Regions from separate parts of the Ensifer sp. Root31 genome, predicted to be linked through region 1. Evidence: riboswitches for the same ligand, from Rfam matches in the RefSeq annotation. Region 1 holds a riboswitch; each other region holds the start of a gene.
The links. Region 1 has a riboswitch for thiamine pyrophosphate ahead of ASD00_RS28495 (ABC transporter permease). Riboswitches for the same ligand answer to the same signal wherever they lie in the genome.
Positions count from the first base shown of each region.

Region 2: another riboswitch for thiamine pyrophosphate. It lies ahead of thiC (phosphomethylpyrimidine synthase ThiC); the one in region 1 lies ahead of ASD00_RS28495 (ABC transporter permease).
Region 3: another riboswitch for thiamine pyrophosphate. It lies ahead of thiB (thiamine ABC transporter substrate binding subunit); the one in region 1 lies ahead of ASD00_RS28495 (ABC transporter permease).

Region 1 covers NZ_LMCO01000042.1:23,902-30,144, forward strand. Annotated here, with positions in the region: gene ASD00_RS28490 (plasmid pRiA4b ORF-3 family protein) at 134-346, shown strand; TPP riboswitch at 1,166-1,268, shown strand; gene ASD00_RS28495 (ABC transporter permease) at 1,410-2,153, shown strand; gene ASD00_RS28500 (ABC transporter substrate-binding protein) at 2,191-3,135, shown strand; gene ASD00_RS28505 (hydroxyethylthiazole kinase) at 3,132-3,872, shown strand; gene thiE (thiamine phosphate synthase) at 3,859-4,521, shown strand; gene thiD (bifunctional hydroxymethylpyrimidine kinase/phosphomethylpyrimidine kinase) at 4,518-5,327, shown strand; gene ASD00_RS28520 (hypothetical protein) at 5,317-5,706, shown strand; partial or broken gene ASD00_RS39370 (transposase) at 5,754-6,087, shown strand.
Region 2 covers NZ_LMCO01000034.1:105,023-111,265, forward strand. Annotated here, with positions in the region: gene ASD00_RS25090 (sigma-54 dependent transcriptional regulator) at 1-1,333, shown strand, start outside; TPP riboswitch at 1,511-1,642, shown strand; gene thiC (phosphomethylpyrimidine synthase ThiC) at 1,737-3,560, shown strand; gene ASD00_RS25100 (Zn-dependent hydrolase) at 3,827-5,065, opposite strand; gene ASD00_RS25105 (M20 aminoacylase family protein) at 5,110-6,243, opposite strand, start outside.
Region 3 covers NZ_LMCO01000045.1:250,881-257,123, reverse strand. Annotated here, with positions in the region: gene thiP (thiamine/thiamine pyrophosphate ABC transporter permease ThiP) at 1-879, opposite strand, end outside; gene thiB (thiamine ABC transporter substrate binding subunit) at 911-1,939, opposite strand; TPP riboswitch at 1,989-2,106, opposite strand; partial or broken gene ASD00_RS30335 (GNAT family N-acetyltransferase) at 2,241-2,724, shown strand; gene ASD00_RS30330 (thiamine diphosphokinase) at 2,811-3,461, shown strand; gene ASD00_RS30325 (ABC-F family ATP-binding cassette domain-containing protein) at 3,465-5,291, shown strand; gene ASD00_RS30320 (MarR family transcriptional regulator) at 5,369-5,848, shown strand; gene ASD00_RS30315 (multidrug effflux MFS transporter) at 5,845-6,243, shown strand, end outside.

The DNA.
Region 1 (6,243 bases):
ACTTTTCTGTAACTTCTGTGTCGTGCGGCTCGCGGTTTAGCGGCATGAAGTTGGCCACTCACCTCCGCGTGTGTCGAAAGCTCGACAACGACCTTTCCAGTTATCGCCGACCTCAACGATCCATTCCTCCTCGATGCCGTCGGAGGATGTCGGCGGTCCGTGGGGATATGAGGAATTCCGCGAAGCGCTTGCCAACAAAAACCACGAGCGTCACGATGAGCTTGTCGAATGGTGGGGCAACGATCCCACCGCAATCGATGCTGCCAACCTTCGCAACAACGTCGATGCGCTAGCCGCCAAGTGGAAACGTCGTTCACGCAAAAAAAGCCCGAACCTGCGGCCCTAACCGAATGCTTACTCTGCAGATCAATCGTGAGTGAGACGAACGCCATACTTTCCTTGCTGACCGATAGGCCGCGAAATATGCTCCTTCATCGAAAGGTGCGGAACGGAAGGTTGAAGATCGCAGGTTGAAAATCGCAGCGGAGTTCTTTGGTGCGGAACGAGGCTGCTCTGCAACGTTTTGACGCCGGGCCTGTTGAAGACAAACTGCCGTTGTCGAATGAGACCCTAAAGCGATTGCACGGCGTGACTGTGTGGCATCATACTGCACGAGTGGAACACCCCCAGGACCAAGCCCGTGGTCTGAAGCAGAAGATATGAAATTTACCGAAGAAGTCACCCGCCTTACCTACGACATAAGGCAGTAACTCGGGCCTGAATATGAAATCATCAACAACATCGCCGATCTATTGAATCCTGTTGAAGAACACGGCAGCCTCGTCACACTTCAGCACGACTGGAGTAAAGCTGCTTAGATCGACTACATTCTGCCACCTGTGGTCCTCGCCGGTTGAATACTTGGTGCGTCATGACGGCTTGAGTGCATCGCGCGTACGTTTCAAGGAGATGGACCTCCAGCGCCGCAACAAAGTTCCTAAGCGTCGCGTCAATGCGAAGCTGCGTGCCGATCGCACGGAAGCGACCCATTCCAACCATGTCTGCCATGGACTTCGTTCACGAGCATGCTTATCACACGCCGTGTTCATGGCACGGACGTCGACCAGCCCCGCAATCTGGCAAAGTCAGTGACGGTAATGTAGATCGGCAGCAGCCCGTTGAAGCTCTTCTCATTGACATCGTGACACGGGTGACACATAAATTGTCTTATTCCGAGGGGAGCACTTCACAGTGCTGAGATGGCGGCGAGCCGGACCCTTGAACCTGATCCGGGTCATGCCGGCGTAGGAACGGGAAAAGAGCCGCGTTCGGCAAACTAATCGCGTCTTCGCTTTCACCTGGGTCTCCGTGATGTTTTGTCTGGAGATCGATCGATGCTGTCTTTCGCCAAGTCGCCGCCGGATGGCGGGTTTGCATTTCGTCCGGGTCGCTGCGTCGGTTGAACGGCGATGCGCCTCGCATTCACATTCGTCCGCAGTCTTGCTGTGGTTGCTGTCCTCTGGCAGCTGGCGGTGCTTGTTTTCGCGCTGCCGCGCTATCTGCTGCCGACGCCCCTCGAGGTCTTGGCTGTTTTTGGGCGGCAGCCGGCATTTGTGCTCGAGCAAAGCCTGGTGACCATCGCCGAAATGCTGGCCGGTCTCGCGGTCGGCACGGCGTTCGGCGTAGTGACGGCAATTGGGCTGGCGGCTTTTCCGCGGCTCGGAAAGCTCGTCTGGCCTTTTGTGCTCGTCCTTCAGGCCTTTCCCGTTTTCGTCATCGCACCTTTGCTGGTGCTGTGGTTCGGCTTCGGCATGGTTTCGAAGATCGTGATGGCGGCGATCATTATCTTCTTTCCCATTGTTTCTGCATTTTCGGACGGCTTGCGCCGGACTGATACACAGATCCTCGATGCCGTCGCGCTCACCAAGGCGAGTCACTGGCAGGCGCTAAGGCTCGTGCGCCTGCCGCTGGCGTTGCCGGGGCTGGTGACCGGCCTTCGCGTTGCTGCCCCCTTGGCACCGCTCGGCGCCGTCGTTGGCGAATGGGTCGGCGCCTCGGCCGGACTCGGCTTCGTTATCGTCCAGGCAAATGCCCGCATGCAGACCGATGTCGTCTTCGCTGCGATGGCCATTCTCGCTGTGCTTGCCGTCGGCCTCAGGTTGCTCGTCGATGAGGCAACCCGTCCCCTCGCGCACTGGGCGCGGGAAACCTGAATTTCTGAGATCAATTGGGAGAGTTCATAATATTATGATCTGCAAATCTCTGCTTTCCGCCAGCCTCGCACTCGGCGTCGTTTTTTCAGCCGGTTCGGCAACGGCCGCCGAAAAACTGACAGTGATGCTGGAGTGGTTCGTCAATCCCGACCATGCTCCAATCGTCGTCGCCAACGAACTCGGTCTGTTCGAGAAGGCGGGGCTCGATGTCGAGCTCGTGCCACCGGCAGACCCTTCAAGCGTTCCGCGTCTCGTCGCTGTGGGGCAGGCTGATATTGGCGTGCACTATCAGCCGAACCTGTACCTTGACCATGCTGCAGGCCTGCCTCTGGTTCGCATTGGCACCCTGGTCGAGACTCCGCTCAACACCGTCACTGTCCTTGACGACGGTCCGATCCGCAGCCTTGCCGATCTGAAGGGCAAGAAGATCGGCTTTTCCGTTTCCGGTTTCGAGGATGCGATGCTCGGCCGAATGCTTGCCTCGGCCGGTCTCAAGAAGGAAGACGTCGAACTCGTCAACGTCAACTTCGCCCTGTCTCCGTCGCTGATCGCAGGCAAGGTCGATGCAACGATCGGCGGCTTCAGGAATTTCGAGCTTACGCAGATGCGGCTCGAGGGGCATGAGGGCAGGTCCTTCTTCCCGGAAGAGCATGGCGTGCCTGTTTATGACGAGCTCGTCTTCGTTTCCGACAAGGCAAAGGTTGCCGACAAGCGCTTGCGGCCATTCCTGGCCGCGGTGGAGCAGGGTGCGATTTTTCTCACCAATCATCCGGACGAAGCTTGGAAGCTGTTCGTCAAGGCATATCCGAACCTCGACGACGAACTCAACCGCAGCGCATTCACGGACACGCTGCCGCGTTTCGCCAAAAGGCCAGCGGCGCTCGACCGTGGCCGCTACGAGCGGTTTGGCGCTTTTCTCTCCGAAAGCGGGTTGATCGGCAAGGCACCTGATGTCGACGATATCGCGGTGGAAATCCGATGACGGGTACATCGGACTTCGTCGAAAGTGCTGCCGCATCGCTGGCGCTTGTGCGGGAGCAGCGCCCGCGGGTGCATTGCCTGATGAACACGGTGGTGCAGAAGTTTGTAGCCGATGGGTTAGCAGCGCTGGGTGCGATCCCCTCGATGACATCGACACCGGAGGAGGTCGAGGCTTTTGCCCGCCGCGCCGATGCGCTCGTCGTCAATCTCGGTACGCTTGATGAAGAGCGTCGGAGGGCGATCCGTTTGGCAGCGGCGGTTGCGCGCGATGCCGACAAGCCGTGGATCGTCGATCCGGTGCACTGCGACTATCCGCCGTCGCGGCTCGCCTTCGCCCGAGAACTCATCGCGTCCGAACCTTCCGTTGTTCGCGGCAATGCCAGCGAGATGGACTTTTTCGGGGAGGTCAATGGCGCGCTGAAGATCAAGACCGGGGCAGTCGATGAACTCACACTGGATCTACATACGATCCGGGTTGAGAACGGCCACCCCCTCATGGCGCAGGTCACGGGTACCGGGTGCCTCTCGGGCGCCTTGATCGCGGCCTTCATGGCCGTCGAGCCGGATCGCCTGAAGGCCGCCACGGGCGCGCTTTTGACAAGCGGCATCGCCGCCGAAATCGCTGCGGAGCGTTCGAGTGGGCCGGGTACCTTCGAAGCGCTCTTCCGTGATGCGCTCGCAGCGCTGCGCGCAGAGGATATCATTGTCAATGCCAGGATTTCCCATGCCGATGGTTGACTACCGCCTCAACGCCCTCGTCGATGCGCGCCTTGGGGACAAGGCGCATTTGGCTGATCTGGCGCGCATCGCAGCGCTCAATGGTGCGACGCTGATCCAGTATCGCGACAAGACAAGTTCGACACGGGAAATGATCGAACAGGCACGGGCGATCGGCGCTGCTCTTTCAGGCAGCGGAGTGCCCTTCGTCGTCAATGACCGCGTCGATGTAGCGCTCGCATCGGGCGCTGATGGCGTCCATCTCGGTCGGGACGACATGGATGCAGCCACGGCCCGTTCGATTATGCGCGATACCGCGATCATCGGTTTGACGGTCAAGAACGAAGCGGACGCACAAGCCGCGATTGCCGCGCCGATTGACTATGTGTGCATCGGCGGGGTCTATGAAACGCTGTCGAAGCACAACCCCGACCCGCCAGTCGGCGTCGAAGGGTTCGCTACGCTTCGTGCGACGCTTCTGGCGGCCAAGCCGGAACTGCCTGTCGGAGCCATTGCAGGTATCAATGCGCAGCGCGCCGCGGACGTCGTTGCCGCGGGAGCGGGCGGTGTCGCGGTCATCTCCACCATCTTCGCCGCTTCAGATCCGGCAGCGGCCACGCGCGAATTGCGCGCCTGTATCGATAAGGCTCTGAGGGAGGCTTCGCGATGACCGCCATTGCAGTCACGATTGCGGGCTCGGATTCCGGCGGCGGCGCGGGTATCCAGGCAGATCTGAAGACGTTTTCGGCTCTCGGTGCCTATGGCGCAAGCGTCATCACTGCGATCACGGCGCAGAACACCAGGGGGGTAACGGCGGTCGAGGATATCTCGCCGGCAATTGTCAAAGCGCAGATCGATGCGGTGTTTTCGGACCTTGCTGTTGGCTCTGTGAAGATCGGCATGGTGTCCCGCGGCGAGACGATCGCGATCATAGCTGACGGACTCCGCCGATACGGCAAGATGGCCGTGCTGGACCCTGTGATGGTCGCCACATCTGGCGACGCGCTGCTACGCCCAGATGCAATTGCTGCGTTGAGCGACCAACTGCTGCCTCTGGCGCTGATCGCCACGCCCAACCTGCCGGAGGCGGCATTGCTGACCGGGCGCGCGATCGCGACAGATGAGGCAGAGATGGCCCATCAGGCGCAGATCATTCTGAAGGCCGGCGCGCGTTCGGTGCTGATCAAGGGTGGGCATGGGCATGGCCCTGAAGCGACGGATATCTTCTTCGACGGAGGAGACCCCGTTCGGCTGACGGCGCCGCGCATCGAGACGACGAATGATCACGGCACGGGATGCACGCTGTCGGCGGCGATCGCTGCCGGGCTTGCAGGTGGAATGTCACTCGCAGACGCCGTCATTGCCGCCAAGGACTATCTACACGGCGCCATCGTTGCCGCCGGCGATTTCAAAGTCGGGCAGGGACGGGGACCAGTCCACCACTTTCATCGCTGGTGGCAGCCCGATGTTCGCTAACGCGGCGCAGGCGTTATCGCTGCGACTGGAGCGAATGCTAGAGCTTGCCGGAGCGTTTCTGCTTGCGCTCCTGCTCGTCACCACCACCCTCCCGGTTGTCCTCCGATATGTGGCGGCACGCGGTTTTACCGGGGCAGAGGAAGCGGCGAGCTGGTTACTGGTGGCACTTGTCTCGATCGGGTTGCCGCTTGCCTCGACCGCTAGGGGAATGCGGATCGATCTGTTCGAGGGAGTTACGCCGCTCGTCGAAGTTCATTGGCGGCGGCAACGCCGAATCGTGGCTCTGGCCAAGGCGCATCGCGCTTCAGGATCTGCGCGCATTGGTCTCCGGCACTATCACTCTGCTCGCTTGTATCATCCTGAGGTCCGGCAGCGGTAGAGCGGCGCTCGATCTTGGAGCCGTTTCACCGTTACTCGGCCTTTCCGTCGATGGCACCGGTGGTGGGGGCCTATCAGGCGCTTCGCGGCGTCTCCTTCCTTGTTGCCGTCACCTTCGCCAGCGAAGTCGGCGATGTACGCCGCTTCGACAACCCGCGGCAGTTGATGGCTTTCCTGGGCCTCGTACCCTGGAACGGTCGACCGGCGAGACGGTCAAACGCGGCGGCCTGACGCTGGCCGGAAACCGCCGCGCGCGCCGCGTCCTGGTCGAGGGCGCCTGGAGCTATCGCCATCTCGCCAGGGTGACGGAAACCATTCGCGTCCGGCTTAGGGTCTGCCGAAGGCGGTGCGGGAGATCGCCTGGAAAGCGCAGACACGGTTGTGCGGCCCTCACCGGCGCCTGACGGCTGCGGACAGGAGGTGCGGTTCTCAACCCACGGTATAAGAGCTGGATCAACCGTCGTCTGAAGGCCCATCCCGTCGCGCTGTCCATCAACGGTAACAAATCGGTGTCAAAGACATGGGGCGCATAAGTTCG
Region 2 (6,243 bases), on a different contig from region 1:
CGACAGCGAACTCAGGCGGGCGATGAAGCAGACGCTGGAGCTTGCCGGCCTCGCGGTCTCCGCCTTTCCCGGCGCGGCGGAAGCGCTCGCAATCCTCAACCCGGATTTTAGCGGGATCGTCATCAGCGATATCCGCATGCCCGGGATCGACGGCCTCACGCTGTTTCGCCGGATCGCCGATTTCGACCCCGACCTGCCCGTCATTCTGGTCACCGGCCACGGCGATATCCCGATGGCCGTTCAGGCCATTAAGGACGGCGTCTATGATTTCATCCCGAAACCCTTTGCCGCCGACCGTCTGGTGCAGAGCGCACGCCGCGCCTTGGAAAAACGCCGGCTGGTGATGGAAAACCGCGCGCTGAAACGCGCAGCCGAAGTCGCCGGTGAGAGCCTGCCGCTGATTGGCCAGACACCGGTCATGGAACGGCTGCGCCAGACCTTGCGGCATATCGCCGACACCGACGTGGATGTGCTTGTTGCCGGCGAAACCGGCAGCGGCAAGGAGGTGGTGGCGACGCTGCTGCACAATTGGAGCCGGCGCCGCAACGGCAACTTCGTGGCGCTGAACTGCGGCGCACTGCCGGAAACGGTAATCGAGAGCGAGCTTTTCGGCCACGAGCCCGGCGCCTTCACCGGTGCCCTGAAGAAGCGCGTCGGCCGTATCGAGCATGCGAGCGGCGGCACGCTTTTCCTCGATGAGATCGAGGCGATGCCGCCGGCAACGCAGGTCAAGATGCTGCGAGTGCTTGAAGCCCGTGAGATCACGCCGCTTGGCACCAATATCGTGCGCCCCGTCGATATTCGGGTCATCGCCGCGGCCAAGATCGACCTCGGCGACCCGGCCCAGCGGGGCGATTTTCGCGAGGATCTCTATTTCCGGCTGAACGTCGTCACCCTGTCGATCCCGCCGCTGCGCGAACGCCGGGACGATATCCCCCTTCTCTTCTCGCATTTCCTGACGCGGGCAGCCGAGCGTTTCAAGCGCGACGTGCCGACGCTTTCGCCGGCCGTCAGCCACTATCTGAGGTCTCATTCCTGGCCGGGCAATGTGCGCGAGCTCTCGCACTTCGCCGAGCGCGTCGCCCTTGGCGTCGAAGGTTCGCTCGGCCAACCGATTGCCGCGGCGCCGACCAGTGCCGGCCTGCCCGAGCGGATCGAGCGCTACGAGGCGGAAATTCTGAAAGAAGCGCTGCGGGCGCAGCACGGCGACGTCAAGGCGACGATCGAAGCGCTCGGCATTCCGCGCAAGACCTTCTATGACAAGCTGCAGCGGCACGGCATCAACCGTGCGGATTATGCCGATCGCCGGGGATCAGAGAAGTCCGGCCGCTAGCGCATTTCCAGGAAAAGTGCGGAGCGGTTTTCCGTCAGGAAATGCGTAAAAACGAAAAGAACGAGCGTGCCCGCGGCTTCGTCTCATCCGGAAACGCTCTACCGGGCAATCAACAGGCCTGACACGCAACCTTCGGATTAACGCTTGACGGCGCATCCGGATCGATGGCTATCTCTAGGCATTCACCAGGGGGGTCCCGTCAAGGGGCTGAGATACTGCTGGGCGGATCGGCTTTGCCGACCGAGGCGCAGTGACCCGTTGAACCTGATCCAGTTCATACTGGCGTAGGGACGGTGCAGACATTGACGCCACGATTCCGTCATTCGCGCGGCATTTCAGGCAAACATGTCTTTTCCTTCCGGCTTCAGAACTGGGTCTCCAACCGCAAACTTGGAGCCTCATCATGAATATTGCCACCAAACCCGCAGAACTCTCGGTCACAAAAGGCCCGCTTCCCGCCTCGAAAAAGGTCTACAAGCCAGGCACGATCCATCCCGACATCCGCGTTCCCATGCGCGAAATCACCCTGCACCCGACGTCGGGCGAGCCGCCGGTCACCGTCTACGACGCCTCCGGTCCCTACACCGTAGAAGATGCCAACATCCGCATCGAGGATGGATTGCCAAGACCGCGCCGCGACTGGATCATCGCTCGCGGCGATGTCGAAGCCTATGACGGGCGCGACGTGCGGCCGGAAGACAACGGCTTTGCCTCCGGCGACCGGCTGACGCCGACCTTTCCCCTCCGTCACGCGCCGCTGCGCGCAACCGGCCGGCGCGCGGTGACGCAGCTTGCCTATGCGCGGGCCGGCATCATCACGCCCGAGATGGAGTTCGTCGCCATCCGCGAGAACCTTGGCCGCGACGCTGCACGCGCCGCGCTACGCGACGGCGAAAGCTTTGGCGCCCATATCCCCGATCACGTCACGCCCGAATTCGTCCGCCAGGAGATTGCCAGCGGCCGCGCCGTGCTGCCGGCCAACATCAACCACCCAGAATCCGAACCGATGATCATCGGCCGGAATTTCCTGGTGAAGATCAATGCCAATATCGGCAACTCCGCCGTCACTTCGTCGATGGCCGAGGAAGTGGAGAAGATGGTCTGGGCCACCCGCTGGGGCGCAGACACGGTCATGGACCTGTCGACCGGCCGCAACATTCACAACATCCGCGAATGGATCATCCGCAACTCCCCCGTGCCGATCGGCACCGTGCCGCTCTACCAGGCGCTGGAAAAGGTCAACGGCATCGCCGAGGATCTGCGCTGGGAGGTCTATCGCGATACGCTGATCGAGCAGGCGGAACAGGGGGTCGACTACTTCACCATCCATGCAGGTGTCCGGCTGCACTATATCCCGCTGACGGTCGACCGGGTCACCGGCATCGTCTCGCGCGGCGGCTCGATCATGGCGAAATGGTGCCTGCACCACCACAAAGAGAGCTTTCTCTACGAGCACTTCGAAGAGATCTGCGACATCTGCCGCGCCTATGACGTCTCGTTTTCGCTCGGCGACGGCCTGCGTCCGGGGTCGATCGCCGATGCCAATGACGCGGCGCAATTTGCCGAACTGGAAACGCTGGGCGAGCTGACGGAGATCGCCTGGGCGAAAGACTGCCAGGTGATGATCGAGGGGCCTGGCCACGTGCCGATGCACAAGATCAAGGAAAACATGGACAAGCAGCTCGCTGTCTGTGGCGAGGCGCCGTTCTATACGCTTGGGCCCCTGACGACCGACATCGCCCCGGGCTACGACCACATCACCTCGGGCATCGGTGCCGCGATGATCGGCTGGTTCGGCACGGCCATGCTCTGCTATGTGACACCGAAGGAACATCTGGGGCTTCCCGACCGCAACGACGTCAAGGTGGGCGTCATCACCTACAAGATCGCGGCCCATGCCGCCGATCTCGCCAAGGGGCACCCGGCGGCCCGCACCCGCGACGACGCCCTGTCGCGCGCCCGCTTCGAGTTCCGCTGGGAGGACCAGTTCAACCTGTCGCTCGATCCGGAAACCGCCCGCTCCTTCCACGACGAAACCTTGCCGAAGGAGGCGCACAAGGTCGCGCATTTTTGCTCCATGTGCGGGCCGAAATTCTGCTCGATGCGGATCTCGCACGACATCCGCGCCGAGGCGCAGAAGGAAGGTTTTCAAGCGATGGCGGCCAAGTATCGTGAGGGTGGCGACCTCTATATGCCGGTCGACAGCGAGGCAGACGTTCGGGGATAACGACCACGCCAGAAGGGGCGGCGACCCCGCCCCTTCTGGCGCCCGGCGGGCTCCGGCACTCTTTACGCAATGGCCCATCTCTTCGTCATGCTCGGGCTCGACCCGAGCATCCACATTGGAGGCAGCCGGCTTGTCGATACGAGGCTGACACAGAGGTGCCGACTGGATGCTCGGGTCAAGCCCGAGCATGACGGTGTGAGAGGAATTGCTGCCGCATCAGCATCTTGATCGCTCCAAGGAGGTCGCACCCGGCCCCTTCCGGCGCCCTAAGGGCTACCTGCAAGCCGGACGGCGACGTCGAGCAGGACATTGGCACCGGCGACGAGATCTGCCGGATCCGTGTGTTCGCGCGGATTGTGGCTGATCCCGTCGCGGCTCGGCACGAAGATCATCGCCGCCGGCGCGATGCGCGCGATCATCTGGGCGTCGTGGCCGGCGCCGGAGGTCATCCGCCGGCTCTTCAGCCCACGGGCCTTCGCGGAAACTTCAATCGCCGCGACGACCGCACCGTCGAAACTGACGGGCTCGAACCGGGCGAGACGCTCGACAGAGACGGTCACATGCTCTTCCTGCTCAAGCCGGTCGAGAAAGCCGGAAAGCGCGCTTTCAAGCGCCCTCAGGCGATCCTCGTCCGGGTCGCGCAGGTCGATGGTAAAGACCGCGCGCGAGGGGATGACGTTGATCGCGTCCGGCTCGAAGCGCATGGTTCCGATCGTCGCAACGCTCGGCGCGTTTGATCGCGCGATGTGCTCGCGCAGGAACAGGCCGACGCGCGCGGCAGCAAGGCCCGCATCGCAGCGCATCGCCATCGGCGTCGTGCCGGCATGATTGGCAACGCCGTCGATGGTCACGCGCTGCCAGGAAATCCCTTGCAGATTTTCGACGGCGCCGATCGTGGTCGCTTCGCGCTCAAGTACCGGCCCCTGCTCGATGTGCAATTCAACATAGGCATGAGGTTTCAACGAGCCGGGCTCGACGCTTCCGGCGTAGCCGATGCGTTTGAGTTCCGATCCGAGCGTCGTGCCATCGGTTCCTACCGTCGCAAGCGCGGCTTCGACCGCAAGGCGGCCCCCATGAACAAGCGACCCCAGCATATCGGGCGCGTAGCGCACCCCCTCCTCGTTGGTAAAGGCCGCGACGACGATCGGGCGGACAGGCGCGAATCCCTGCTCCTTCAGTGTCTCGATGACTTCGAGGGCGGCCAGCACGCCGTAGCTGCCATCGTAGATGCCGGCATTGATGACCGTGTCGATATGGGAGCCGAGCATTAACGGCGATTGCCCGGCGTTATCCTGGCTTTGCCAGACGCCGAAGATATTGCCGATACGGTCGACGGCGATCTCCAGCCCCGCGGCCCGCAGCCAAGCGACTAGGCGGTCCCGCCCGAGCTTGTCGGTGTCAGACGCAGCAAGCCGTGTCAGTTGCCCCTGATCGTTGCGCCCGATCGCGCCGAGTTCGCGGATGCGGGTAAGCAGACGTTCGGCATTAATGGACTGATGAGACATGACGGCGCCGCCTTCAATCGTGTTTGTATTGAGCATCGCGACTGTCACTGCCCCACATCCGGTGCGGCCAGCCGTTGCCGGACGATTTCGGCGTGGAACCGGGCACCGAAGATCAAGGCATCGTCATTGAAGTCGTAATGCGGATTGTGCAGCGGCGCGGATTCCTGGCCGTTGCCGATAAAGACGAAGCAACCCGGCACATGCGCGAGGAACCGGGCAAAATCCTCCGATCCGGTCATCGGCTCGGCGGCGACGGCGACATTGTCCGTCCCGAACACCGCACCGGCCGCTGCGAAGGCATGATCGACGAGAGCCGGATCGTTGAGCAGCGGCACGAACTCACGCGTATAGGTCACCTCGACCTCGCAGCCATAGGCATCCGCCGTCCCCTTGGCGATCGTGCGCATCTGCTGTTCGATCCTGGCGCTCACCTCAGGTCGGAAGCTGCGCGCATCACCGAGAATGCGGGCCAGGCCTGGCAAGGCATTGCGCGTGCCGTCGGTGATCAATTCGGTCACGGAGACGACGGCGATATCGGCCGGAGAGAGCCTTCGCGAAACGATGGTCTGGAGATTGACCACTGTCGCGCAGGCAGCGACCAGCGTCTCGTTGCCCGCGTGAGGTCGCGCGGCATGGCCGCCGACGCCCTTGAGCGTGATCTCGAAATTGTCTTCGGCCGACATGATGGCGCCGGCACGGGTCTCGAACTTTCCGACCGGCAGGCCCGGCATGTTGTGCAGCCCATAGATCTCGTCGAAGGGAAAGCGTTCCAGCATGCCATCGGCGAGCATGGCAAGTGCACCCTTCCCCCATTCTTCAGCTGGCTGGAAAACGAAGCGCACGGTCCCGTCAAAGCCGCCCTCCTCGGTCAGCAGCTTCGCTGCGCCGAGCAGCATCGCCGTATGGCCGTCGTGGCCGCAGGCGTGCATCGTGCCGGGCCGGGTAGAGCAATAGGCAATTGTCCCCTGTTCCGCGATACGCAGCGCATCCATATCGGCACGCAGCGCTATGGCGCGATTTCCCGTTCCATGCCGCAGCGTGCCGATCACCCCGGTGCCACCGATACCTTCGGCGACCTCGTCCAGGCCGAACTCCCGCAGCTTGGCGGCAACGAAGGCCGCTGTCCGCTTTTCCTCGAAACCGAATTCCGGATGGGCGTGCAGGTCATGACGCCACGC
Region 3 (6,243 bases), on a different contig from region 1:
GATGAAGAGCAGCGAGAACAGGATCCAGCCGGCGTCGGACGTCCGGGAGAGGCCGGTTCCTGCATCATAGCGTCTGGAGATTTTGCCCGCGGTTGCGCTTTGTGCAGGTTCGGTCGCGACACGCGTTAGAGCCAGGAGCAGGGCTCCGGTCATGACGATCTGTAGGGCGGACAGGGCGATCGCCCGCGGCGGGTCGAAATCGAAGCGCAGCGCCTGGTAGATCGCGACCTCGATGGTGCTGGCGGCAGGCCCGCCGCCGAGCGTCAGCACCAGCGTGAAGCTGGTGGCGCAGAGCATGAAGACGAGGCCGGCAGCACCTGGCAGCAATCCCCGAAGGACCGGCCACTCGACAAAGCGGAAGAGTGCGGCTGGCGGCATGCCGAGATTGGCGGCGGTTCTCCAGTATTCCGAAGGGATGCGCTCGAGCCCGGCGAGAAAGAGACGTGCGATAAGCGGCATGTTGAAGAAGACGTGGGCGAGCAGGATGCCGAAAAGGCCGTAGATGCTGATCGGCTGCTGCAGCCCGAGGCCGGCGAGGGCGGTGTTGAGCGCGCCCTGCCGGCCCCAGATCTCGATCAGCCCGAGCGCGCCGACAAGCACGGGCAGGCCGAGCGGCAGGGCCATCACCCGCAGAACCCAGACGCGGCCGGGAAAGCTCGGCCGGCGCGCAAGCGCCCGTGCGATCGGGATGGCAAGAACAACGGAAAGCAGCGTCGAAAGGCTCGCCTGCAGCAAGGTGAAGCGCGTTACCCGCCAGATATAGGCATCGAACAGCACGCTGTTGCCGAAGTCACCGCTCTGGAGCAAAAGGGCTGCAATCGCCAGGCCGACAAACAGCAGGATACCGCCGAGACTTAAAGTCCCGGCGGTCATCGTGATGCGATTTTCGGCAGGCGCGAACAAATGCGCCTCAGTTCTTGCTAATGGCGGCCAGCCATTCGTCGATCCAGGCCTTGCGGTTCGCCGCCACCTCTTCCGACGGCAGCAGGAAAGTCTTCTCCGGATTGACCAGCTTGCTAAAAGCCTCCGGCAGCGGCTCCTTGGTCGCCGCGACCGGCATCATCCAGTTGGTCGTCGGAATGATCGACTGGAACTCCGGGCCGGTCATGAAGGCGAGAAACTGCTTGGCAAGCTCCGGCTCCTTGGCGCTCTTGGTCATGCCGGCAACTTCGATCTGGATGTAGTGACCTTCCGAGAATTCGGCCGCCTGGTAGCGGTCGGTGTTTTCCGCCACCATGTGGTAGGCGGGCGACGTGGTGTAGGAAAGCACCATCGGCGCTTCGCCCTTGGTGAAGAGGCCATAGGCTTCCGACCAGCCCGGCGTTACGGTCAGTACCCTGTCCTTGAGCTTGGCCCAGGCGGCGCCGGCTTCGTCGCCATAGACGGCCTTGACCCAGAGAAGCAGACCGAGGCCCGGCGTCGAGGTGCGCGGATCCTCGATGACGATCTTCTGAGAGGCGTCGCCTTCGACCAGTTCCTTCAGGCTCTTCGGCGGCGTCTTCAAGGTCTGGGTGTCGTAGACGACGGCGAAATGGCCGTAGTCATAGGGAAGGAAGGTGTCGTCGGTGAAGTCGCCGGGTACCTTGACGTGGGCAGGCTCGATGCCGTGCGGCGCGAAGAAGCCGGTGGCCTTGGCCTCGGCGACGAGGTTTGTATCGAGGCCGAGCACGATGTCGGCCTTGGAGGCCGCGCCTTCGAGCTTGAGGCGGGTCAGAAGCTCGACGCCATCGGCGACGCCGACATAGGTGACCTTGCATTCGCAGGTCTTCTCGAAAGCTTCGGCGACCTTGGCACCCGGCCCCCATTCGGTGATGAAGCTTTCATAGGTGTAGACGGTCAGCGTCTTGTCGGCAGCAACGGCATTGGCCGCGAAGACAAGTCCTGCCGTCGCGGCAAGCGCTAGCCGGCTAAGAACCTTGAGTTGCGATGAATTGGACATGGCAGGCACCTCTCCCTAAAAATGATGTTGCATGGGAAAAGGGCGTATCGATCCGATCGCGTCTAATCCCTCCGCCGGTATGAGCCGGATCAGGTTCCGCGGGTTGGCGTTCAACGCCTCTCAGCCTTCGGCCGCCATGCGGTCGGAAGGCACCCCGTTAGAGCGGGTAGAGATTTACCGCCGAGCCGGTTTGATGGCAAGCGAAGTTTGAGGACGGCAAAAGCGCCCGCCCCGCATTTTCGCGCCGCGGCGCATGGGGTAAAATCGTCGGCAGAGTTTGCAGACGCCGAAGGAGCCTGCGATGACTGACATGCTCGTTCGCCTTTATGCACTGCCGGCACAAGCGAGATCACCGCTTGCTGACGGTATCGGCATTCACCGCGCAATGGCACCCGAACGAAGCTTGTTGTTCCCTGGATCGAGCAGACATTTGGCTCCGGCTGGGCGGGCGAGGCGGAGGCGGCCTTCAGATCGACGCCGACGTGCATGCACATCGCGGTGTTCGAGGACCGGATCGTCGGCTTTGCCTGCCACGATGTCACAGCGCTCGGTTTCTTCGGGCCGACGGGCGTCGACGAGGCCATGCGCGGACGGGGATCGGCGAGGCGCTCTTGCGCGTGAGCCTGACGGCGATGCGTGACGCAGGCTACGGTTACGCCATCATCGGCGGCGTCGGCCCGGCCGAATTCTACCGACGCACGGTCGGCGCCATCGAGATCCCCGATTCCAACCCCGGGATCTATGCGGAGATGCTGTTTCCCGATACCTTGCCCGAAGATCACTGACAACGAGGACGCAAAATCGCCGGATCGCGCCCTTGTTCGGTTTTCTTGCTTTTCCTTGCCCGTGCCTTTGCGCTATGGGCTTTGCCATGGCCCGATCCACCTTCACCATTCTGCTCGGCGGTGCACTGACCCCGACCGATCGCCTTGCGCGCCAGCTCGCAGGCAGCCGCTTCGTTGCGGCCGATGGCGGCATGCGGCATGCGCGGGTGCTATCCGTGACCCCCGACGTCTGGGTGGGCGATTTCGATTCGACCGAGGAGGCGCTGCTCGCGGAATTTGCCGATGTCCCGCGCGAGCCCTATCCCGCCGCCAAGGCTGCGACCGATGGCGAAATCGCTGTCGAGGCGGCGCTGTCGCGTGGCGCCGAAGCCTTGATCTTTGCCGGCGCGCTCGGAGGATCACGCAGCGACCATGCCTTCCTGCACCTGCTTCAGGCTGCTTCGCTGGCCGAACGTGGGTTGCCGGTGTTCATGACCTCGGGTGAGGAGGAGGCCTATCCGCTGCTTGCAGGCGAGATCGAAATCGATCTGCCGAAGGGCAGCCTATTCTCGATCCTCGGACTGACCGATCTCATCGGGCTTACGATCGTCAACGCGCGTTATCCGCTCACCGATTTCACGTTGCCGTTCGGGTCTTCGCGCACCGTTTCCAATGTCGCGGAGGGTCCCCTTCGCATTTCCCTCGACACCGGCCGGGCGATCGTTCTCGCCCGCCCCTATGACCTTTCCGGAGCCTGAGCCTTGGCGCCTCCCATTCTGAAACTCGACGATATCTTCCTGACCTTCGGTGGCACGCCGCTTCTGGCCGGCGCCAACCTGCAGGTGGAGCCGGGGGATCGCATCTGCCTTGTCGGGCGCAACGGTTCCGGCAAATCGACGCTGATGAAGATCGCCGCCGGTCTTGCCGAAGCGCAATCGGGCGAGGTCTTCCGCCATCCGTCCTCGACCGTTCGCTACCTGCCCCAGGCACCGGATTTCGAAGGCTACGACACGGTGCAGGCCTATGCCGAGTCGGGCCTTGGCCCAAGCGACGACCCGTATCGCGTCGCTTACCTACTGCAGCACCTGGGTCTGACCGGCGAAGAAGACCCGGCACGCCTTTCCGGCGGCGAGGCGCGCCGCGCAGCGCTTGCCCGGGTGATGGCGCCGGAGCCGGATATCCTGCTGCTCGACGAGCCGACCAACCATCTCGATCTGCCGACGATCGAATGGCTCGAAGACGAGCTGACCCGCAGCCGTTCGGCCCTGGTGCTGATCTCGCACGACCGGCGCTTCCTCGAAAAGGTCTCGAACGCGACGGTCTGGCTCGATCGCGGCCAATCCCGCCGGCTCGACCGCGGCTTCGGCCATTTCGAGGCCTGGCGCGACGAGGTGCTGGAGGCGGAAGAGCTGGAGCAGCACAAGCTCGGCAAGGCGATCGAGCGCGAGGAGCATTGGCTGCGCTACGGCGTTACCGCCCGGCGCAAGCGCAACATGCGTCGTCTCGGCGAATTGCAGGACATGCGCTCGCGCCATCGCGGCCACAAGGGGCCGCAGGGCTCCGTTCAGGCGGCGGCTTCCGACGCCAAGGAATCGGGCAAGCTGGTGATCGAGGCGGAGAAGATCACCAAGGCTTACGGCGAGCGGACGATCGTTGCGCCGTTTTCCATTCGCGTGCACCGTGGCGACCGGATCGGCCTTGTCGGCCCGAACGGTGCCGGCAAGACGACGCTTTTGAAGATGCTGACCGGGCAGATCGAGCCGGATACCGGCACGGTGAAACTCGGCACCAATCTTGAGATGGCGACGCTCCTCCAGAAGCGCGAGGATCTCAACCTCGACGATACGCTGGCCCACTACCTGACCGACGGCCGGGGCGAGAGCCTGATTGTCAACGGCGAGCAGCGCCATGTCACCGGCTACATGAAGGACTTCCTGTTCCAGCCGGAGCAGGCGCGCACCCCGATCCGCGAACTGTCGGGCGGTGAGCGCGCCCGGCTGATGCTGGCACGCATTCTCGCCCGCGCCACCAACCTGCTGATCCTCGACGAGCCGACCAACGATCTCGACATCGAGACGCTGGACTTGCTTCAGGAGGTCGTCGCCGGCTTTGCCGGAACCGTCATCCTCGTCAGCCACGACCGCGACTTCCTCGACCGCACCGTGAGCTCGACCATCGCGCCGGCCAATCCCGAAGCGCCTGACGGCCGCTGGATCGAATATGCCGGCGGCTACACCGACATGATGGCGCAGCGCAAGGGCGCGATCGAAGAGCGGCGCAAGACGGAGAAGGCGGAAAAGGCCAAGGTGGCCGATGCCGCTGCCCCCGCAGCCGAGGCACCGAAGGCCAAGGGCAAGCTCTCCTACAAGCAGAAGTTTGCACTCGAAAACCTGCCGAAGGAAATCGCCAAGGCGGAGGCGGAGGCAGCCAAGCGCGAGGAGCGGATGGCCGACCCCAACCTCTTTGCCAAGGACCCGAATACGTTTGCGAAACTGGCGAAGGAGCTGGAAAAGCTTCGCGGCGATCTCGCCCGCATGGAAGAGGAATGGCTGGAACTGGAGATGCTGCGCGAGGAGCTCGAGGGCTGAGCCTCGCCGCTCCCGCGTTGAAAGTTGGCAAGGGGTATGATAAGGAAAACTTATTATATCTCTCGTGAACGATCCTGATGCCGACAAAACTCGAATCCGAAACCATCGGCATGTTGCTGACCGATGTCTCCCGCCTTCTGCGTGGCGCTTTTGATCGCAAGGTCAACGCCATGGATCTCGGCATCACGCCCGGTGAAGCGCGCACGCTGATCCAGGTGGCGCTGACCGAGGGCATCAAGCAGGCGGAAATCGCCACGCGCATGGGCATCGAGCCGATGACGCTGTCGGCCTATCTCGACCGGCTGGAGGCGATGGAGCTGGTTGCCCGTCTGCCCGACCCGGCCGACCGCCGCGCCAAGAACGTCGTCATCACCGACAAGGCCGATCCGCTGCTCGCCGAGCTGATGGCGGGGCTGCGCGAGATGATGAATGCCTATACGGAAGGGCTCGACGAGGCGACGCGCGACATGCTCTGCGCCAACCTGCGTATCCTGCGCGAAAATTTGCGCGGCCTCGATCCGTGCGTCGCCGGCAAGGAGAAGGGTGCAAAGCCATGACGCGCCGCATGAGCGAACGGCGCACCAGCATCATCGGCGCCTTCCTTGTCGCGCTCGGCCCCGTTTCCATGGCGCTCTATACACCGGCAATGCCCGAACTGGTCCGCGCCTTCTCCTCCAGCGAGGCGGCGATCAAGATGACGCTGTCGCTCTACTTCGCAGGCTTCGCCTTCGCACAGCTGGTTTCGGGCACGCTCTCCGACGTCATCGGCCGCCGGCGCACGACGCTGATCTTCATGACCATCTACCTCGCCGGCAGCCTGATGGCAGCCTTTGCCCCATCGGTCGCGGTCCTGCTCGCCGGGCGCCTGGTGCAGGGCATCGGCGCCTCCGTCGGCATGACGGTTGCGCGCGCCATCGTGCGCGACCAGTTCACCGGCCTTCAGGCGGCGCGG